3 regions of the Paucidesulfovibrio gracilis DSM 16080 genome follow, and region 2 is predicted to be linked to each of the others. Evidence: predicted binding sites of a transcription regulator. Region 2 holds the regulator's gene; each other region holds the start of a gene.
What was found. Region 2 encodes sigma-54, which starts transcription at its own class of promoters, with help from an activator protein. Its sites were predicted from a motif close to CTGGCACGGNNNNTGCTT; they were not measured.
Positions count from the first base shown of each region.

Region 1 (2,265 bases), on a different contig from region 2:
GCGCGATCAGGGCGCTGACGCCGCCTTCGCCGGAGCCGGAGTCCGTGAGCCGTTGCCGGGTGACGGGTTCGTTGGCAGCCAGGGACGAGGCCAGCACGCGGCCCAGCAGGGGTTCGGCCTGCTGAAAGGTTCCCGAGGGCAGGCTCTGGGGCAGGAACGGGGCGGAATTGAGATGGTCCGTGGTCAGGGTGGTTCCCCGGGGCAGGTCGCGGGATGCCACCATGACGTTTGTGGTGGCGGGGCGCTGTCCGGCCGGGTTCTGGGGCGCGGCCTGGCGCATCCATTGATGCAGGAGCAGGCCCGAACCTCCTGCCAGGGCCAGGGCCAAAATGATTTGTAAAATGGTTCGTGCGGTGCGGCTCATGGGAATCCCCTTTTACGGCCCGTTAAAACAAGGCGGCCGTAAGGCCTTGGTCGTTCATGCCACGGAGCAAAGCCACGGCGGTTCCCGCGGCAATGGCGAGTCCGTAGCAGAGCCGGGGCAGGGCTTCGCCGCCCTGTACCGGGGCGTAGCGGCCCTTGTGGGACGCGCCCAGCAACCAGAGCGCGGTCCAGAAATTTTGCAGGATGCGGACCAGCATGCCGCGATGTCGGAAGAGCAACACGGCCAGGGCATAGGCTCCACCGGCCAGGCTGGTATAGAGGAAGGTATCCACGGTGAGCCGCCAGCCCAGGCACGCGCCGATGGCGGCCAGGAGCTTGACGTCGCCGCCGCCCATGACGCCGAAGAGATACGGCAGGAGCATCAGTCCCAGACCAACGCCCAGCCCGGCAAGGCTGAAGCGCAGTCCGTCCAGGGCGTGCGGCAGGGCCGAAGAGGGGAAAAACAGAGGGAGCAGGGTGTGGAAGCCCAGTCCCGTGAGCGCGATGGTTAGGTTCAGCGCGTTGGGAATGCGTTGTTCCTTGAGGTCGGTGTAAACGGCGACGCATAGCGCGGCACCAAGAAATACCAAAAGATAGGAATGCATGATTTCCCCCCCGGGAAAAGCGCGGCAAGCGGGCCGCTTCTGTTGCCTTGACGTGGCCGGCGTGCCTGGGCGCCCCCTCCCCGGGGCACCCGGCCGGGGTCCGTTTTGTTGTGCGGACCCCGGCCCGGCATGCTCTCCATGTCGTGGCTGCGGCTACTCAGCTGCGCCGGCGCCGGACATGTCGTCGGCAACGCCCTGGAAGGTGTCGCGGACGCTGGTACCCAAAGCCGTGACCGCGCCCACGATGAACGCAGCGATGAGGGCGGCGATAAGGCCGTATTCCAGTGCGGTGGCTCCCTGCTCGTCCTTCATCAGATTCTTGATACGGTTCAGCATGTCTCTCTCCTTCAAGATAGGGTTTGATGCATGGCATCATGGTTGTTCATGGAACTGACTCTGCTTGAGCAACCACTGTGCCAACGGCGTTCACAGCGAACAGCCTTGCGTCTAACGCACTTGTTTCGCAGTAGAAAAAAAACTGGAAGCGCGGCGCAAGAGTCGGAGAAAGCCTGTAATGGGGGCGTTCACTCCACGAAATGTGGGGCCGGGGAGATCACGGCAAGAGGGTAGGGAATGTTTTCGTCAAAACGGCAGGGGCTTAGTCGATCCACAAAAAATGGATAGACAGATACACGATGGTTGGACCTGAAGGATCAGTTGTGTGGATTGTTCGGGTCGATGTTGTGTTTTTGCAGCTTGTTCCAGAGATTTTTGGGGGTCACGCCCAGCTGCTTGGCCGCCTCGGTCTGCACTCCTCCGCTGCGGCGCAGAGCCGAGACAATGAGACCGCGTTCATATTCCATGAGCGCTTCCTTAAGTTGCAGGGATTCGTCCGGGAGCAACGGCGTCTGGGTCTGGCCCGGCTCCGCGGGAACACGTTGCAGGGCCGAGTCCACGTCGCGGTCCGTGATCAGGTCGTTGGTACAGAAAATGGCGGCACGTTCCAGGGTATTGGCCAGCTGGCGCACGTTGCCGGGCCAGTGGTGGCGCATCAGGGCTTGGGTTCCGGCCTTGGATACGCCGCGCACGTCAATGCCCAGCTTGCGGTTGATGGTCTGGAGAAAATGCTCGCACAGTTCGGGAATGTCCTCCAGGCGGTCGCGCAGGGGAGGCAGTTCAATGGTGGCCACGTTGAGCCGGTAAAAGAGGTCCGAACGGAACTCCCCGGCCTCCACGCGTTGGGCCAGGTTTTGGTTCGTGGCCGCGATGATGCGGGCGTCAAAGGCGATGGGTTTGTGGCCGCCCAGCCGTTCCACTTGTTTTTGTTCCACGGCGCGCAGTAGTTTGGGTTGCAGAT
Region 1 covers NZ_FUYC01000012.1:47,093-49,357, reverse strand. Annotated here, with positions in the region: gene cpaB (Flp pilus assembly protein CpaB) at 1-364, opposite strand, end outside; gene B5D49_RS11170 (A24 family peptidase) at 387-968, opposite strand; gene B5D49_RS11165 (Flp family type IVb pilin) at 1,122-1,304, opposite strand; gene B5D49_RS11160 (sigma-54-dependent transcriptional regulator) at 1,622-2,265, opposite strand, start outside.
Region 1: a site for sigma-54 is predicted at 1,371-1,388, ahead of B5D49_RS11165 (Flp family type IVb pilin). Genes of this name have one in related genera too.

Region 2 (2,265 bases):
GGTCAGCTCCGGTATAATCAGTTGTTTGTTAAGATATTCGCCGAGTCTCATTGTTAGTTACCAGGATCAATCAATCCGTAATCGCCGCCTTTGCGACGGTAAATGACGTTAATTCCCTCGGTTTCAGCATTGCGAAACACGAGGAACTCGAACTTGAGCGAATCGAGCTGCATCGCCGCTTCCTCAACGGACATGGGCTTTGGCTCATAATTATCCGTACCGGTGATGGTCGGAGCGGCGCCGCCATCGGCCAAAGTAAAGTACTCGGTTCGCACATCCCGCGCTGCCTTGCGGCGCTTATCCTTCATCTTCTCGCGCACTTTACGCAGCTGGGCCTCCAGCTTGTCAACCACGCAATCAATGGTGGCATACATATCCGGAGACTGCTCAAAAGCCGAGATATGGATGCTGTCCGCGTTCAAGACCACATCAGCCTGCTGGCGGGTTTTTTCCACGGCCAAGTTGACCTGAAGATCGGACTCGTCCGAATCTTGAATGAACTTGGAAACCTTGTCGAACCGCTTGGCAGCATACTCCTTGAGGTGGGGAGAGGGGTCGAAATTCTTAAAGTTGAAACTGATGTTCATGCACAATCCTCCTTGGAGTAGAGGTTGAGTGGGCAATGTTATAAAATCTGCTTGCGCTTCGAAGACGAGGGGATATCCATAGCCGAACGGTATTTCGCAACGGTACGCCGCGCAATATTTACGTCCAGTTCAGCTTTGAGCATCTCGCCGATCGTTTCGTCGCTCAGCGGTTTCTTCGGATTTTCACCACTGATGAGTTGCTTAATCAGCGCCTTGACCGATTCCGAACCAACCTGAGTGCCGTCTCCCAGATCCAGAGCGCTGTTAAAGAAAAACTTCAGTTCAAATATCCCATGCGGTGTGGAGACATACTTGCTCGTCGTAATCCGGCTGACCGTGGATTCATGCATATTAATGTCTTCCGCCACGTCTTTAAGGATCAGCGGTTTGAGCTTGGCCACGCCCTGTTCGAAAAAATCACGCTGAAAACGGACAATACTCTCCATCACCTTATACAATGTTCGCTGCCGTTGATATAAACTTTTGAGCAGCCAGGCCGCGGATCGCATTTTGTCCTGAAAATATTCCTTATCCTTGCCGGTACAATTCCCAATATCGTCCATGTAGAACGAGTTGAGCGTCAAGCGGGGCAGTCCATCCTCATTCAGCACGATAACAAAATCATCACCATATTTATACACGAAGACATCCGGGCTGACATAATGCGGCTCCGTGCTGGAAAAACTCGCCCCGGGCATTGGATCTAGTTTTTGAATAACTTCAATATATTTCTTCAGTTTATCAAGACTGATCTTAAACTTTCTGGCTAACGGCTTATAGCGACGCTTCTCCAAATCTTCCAAATGCTGATCAACCAAGTCCAACAGGATGGGATCCGTATAATCAAAAAACTCAAGCTGGACCTTCAGGCACTCACGCGGTGATCTGGCCGCCACGCCCACCGGGTCCAGCCGCTGAATCCGCTGGATAACGCTTTCCACGGTTTCGGGATCAGACTCCACAAGCGCTAGCAAGTCCTGAACATCTGCCTGCAAATATCCCCGATCATCCAGATTCCCCAGAACGACATCACCAACGGCCAACTCTTCGTCGGTAAAGTTGGAAAGCCGCATCTGCCAATTTAGATGACCATGCAGGGAGGGTTTTGAGGCAAGCCGTGCTTCAAACGACAACCCCTCTTCGGGGATCTCTGCTTCACGGACCTGGGACTGCTTGGATGAGCTGGAGAACTCACCAATGTAATTTTCCCAATCAGCGTCACGCATCAACTCCGCCTGGGCATCCCCCTCCTCGCTCTCCTTGGATTGCGTATCTTCTGGTTGCGGGTCGTCGGCTTCCTTTTCATCAAGAAACGGATTTTCCAACAATTCCTGCTGTACGGATTCAAGCAATTCCAGGCGGGAAAGTTGCAGCAACTTGATGGCCTGCTGCAGTTGCGGCGTCATGACAAGTTGCTGACTGAGCTTGAGTTGTTGTCGTAATTCCAGTCCCATACTACCCATCGCCACGGCGCGCCGCATGAAACTCAAAAGAATCAACACGGGGCCGTCGGTTAGAAATGATATCCTTGCCTCTACTATCTCACAGATTAGCTACTCGCGCAAGGAATACATCTTAACATACTGAAAAAATAGAAATACGTCGCTTTGAGAGAGCGACATGAAAGAACTGTACCAACCTTCATGCAGGCTGTAAATCCACAACGACCAAAAAGCCG
Region 2 covers NZ_FUYC01000003.1:285,595-287,859, reverse strand. Annotated here, with positions in the region: gene B5D49_RS05635 (PTS sugar transporter subunit IIA) at 1-51, opposite strand, end outside; gene hpf (ribosome hibernation-promoting factor, HPF/YfiA family) at 54-587, opposite strand; gene rpoN (RNA polymerase factor sigma-54) at 626-2,041, opposite strand.

Region 3 (2,265 bases), on a different contig from region 2:
TTGCCTATAAATGTCGGCACCTTGCATACACTCTGTGTCGCGTGGATTGGGAGAGATGTCCGAAAAGAGGGTGACCTTGTGACCGTACTCACGCAAAGAAGCGGCCGTAGCATCGGCCCAGCCGGATTCGATGACCCCTGCATCCGTGACCAGGAGTACCCGTTCGCCGCCGAGGTTGCGGGCGTAGCGGCCTGCGAGGGTAGCCGAATCCTTTCCCGTGATAAATTCCGGTGCGACGAATTTTCGTAAATCCAACGGGTTGGTAAAGTTCATGGTCCCCCCTCCCCCCTGTTTCGAATGTAAGGCTTATCGCGACATAATAACTACCATAGGCAACGGATGATGTCTAACGAGTCGTTGAACATTCGGTGATATCGGAAGGTTCGGAGATACGGGGGATGTGGTGAGCGTGTTGAACGGCGGGGCGGAGTTTTCCCCGAACCGCGCCGCAGCCGTTGGAATGGGGCGAGGCTGCGGCGGGCGGGGAGGGTCAGAGTGCCTCGGGGGTGTAGCCCTCGGGCAGATGCGCCGTGCCCTTGACGCAGGGCAGGCCCGTGCTTTGGCCTGCTTGCTCCATGAGGCGCTGCATGTCCGGACAAAAGCCGTCGCCCAGTTCCCAACCGTCTTTGCGCTTGTGCGCAAAGGTGCAGGTCGGGAAGTGAATGGCTTCGGCTCCCTTGGCCTTGAGGATGCGGGCCAGTTCGGCCACGTTGTCCCCGGGGCAGCGGCAGGTGAAGACCCCTGCCAATTCGCAGTCTTCGTACCCTGCAAAGCCTTGTTTGGTCCCGGTCAGGCACTTGAAGCAGTTGGTGAGCGGGCAGGCGTGTTCGTTCTTTTCGCAGCGGATGATGCCGATTTTGGTCACGGTGCCTCCCCTTGGTCAGTCGGCCTGTTCGTTCAGGCGGGTGCGGATGACCTCGGCCTCGCGTTCCAGCATGTCCAGACGCTGCCGCAGGATGTTCTGCTCGTCTTCAGGGGACAGGGGGGCGTTCCAGCCTGCGTTGCCCACCTGGGCATAGCGTCCGCCGAATCCGCGGCCGCGCCAGCCGCCGCCCATGCCGCGTCCCATGCCGCGTCCCATGCCGACATTACCATAGCCACCTGCGCCGCAGCGACCAAAGCCGCCGCCCGTCATTGGACCTTGTCCTTGCGGTCCGGTTCCGTCGAATCCAGGCATATTGCTTCTCCTTTGCTGTTGCGGTTTGTTTTCAGGGAAGCACGGTCCGACCAATGGAGGAAAGGGGTCGCCCCCCGGCGGTGCAAACGACAAGGGCGGACCGTGCTTCCGGCCTCTGTATTCGAAGATAGCAGGAAGCGTGCCTGGCATGTTGCTGCAATGGGCTGGCCGCGGGGAAAAGCTGTTGATGGCGGTTTGCGGGATGCGTTTCGTATTTGATTTTCGTATTATTTGGGAAAGATATCGATATCCCGTGATTCCCGAAACAACGCGGAAGAAGCGGGATTGTTGAGGTGGCGGCAGGTTTGCACGCTGAATATGTTGGTTTTGGGCGTGAAAAAAGCCCGATCAAGGCATGAGAATCCGCCCGATCTTGTGTTGTAGGGCTTATTTTGCGTCTATTGGTTACTGGTCCGGCGTGGAAGAGGGTGCTAGAGATGAAACAGGAGCATCGGGGCTTTGGGCCTCAATAAAAACGCGGCGAACCCGTGGAAATGCGGTTTTAATGTCGCGGTCCAGTTCCGAGGTGACCTGCTCCACGCCGTTGGAGCGCACATGGTCCGCAAAGTCCACGGAAAGCGTTACCAAAATGTAGTCCGGTCCCATGTGCAGGGTGGCCAGTTCATTGATCTGTTCAATACCCGGTTTGGCAAGGGTCATGTTGCGGATGGCCTCCTCCACTTCCGGGTGCGCGCTTTCGCCCAGCAGGAGACCGTGGGTCTCCCAGGCGAGCCATGCGGCGGTTCCGGCCAGTACCAGGCCAATGACGATGGAGGCGGCGCCGTCATAGCGGGGATCGCCCGTGACCTGGCTGAGTAGGACGCCTGCAAAGGCAGCCAACAGTCCGAGCATGGCGGCCGTGTCTTCAAAAAGTACCACGAACAAGGGGGGATTTTTGCTGCGGGACACGGCACGGAACCAGCCCCGTTCTCCCTTGGTACGTCGAAATTCTCGTAGGGCCATGCTCCAGGCCGCACCTTCAAACAGCAGGGAAGCCGCGAGCACTGCGTAGTTCAGCCAGGGGGTGTGGGCCGGTTCCGGGTGGCGCAGGTGCAGGATGCCTTCATAAATAGAAATGCCTGCGCCGA
Region 3 covers NZ_FUYC01000002.1:56,966-59,230, forward strand. Annotated here, with positions in the region: gene ercA (alcohol dehydrogenase-like regulatory protein ErcA) at 1-273, opposite strand, end outside; gene B5D49_RS02520 (CGGC domain-containing protein) at 491-865, opposite strand; gene B5D49_RS02525 (DUF5320 domain-containing protein) at 881-1,177, opposite strand; gene B5D49_RS02530 (cation diffusion facilitator family transporter) at 1,583-2,265, opposite strand, start outside.
Region 3: a site for sigma-54 is predicted at 1,306-1,323, ahead of B5D49_RS02525 (DUF5320 domain-containing protein). Genes of this name have one in related genera too.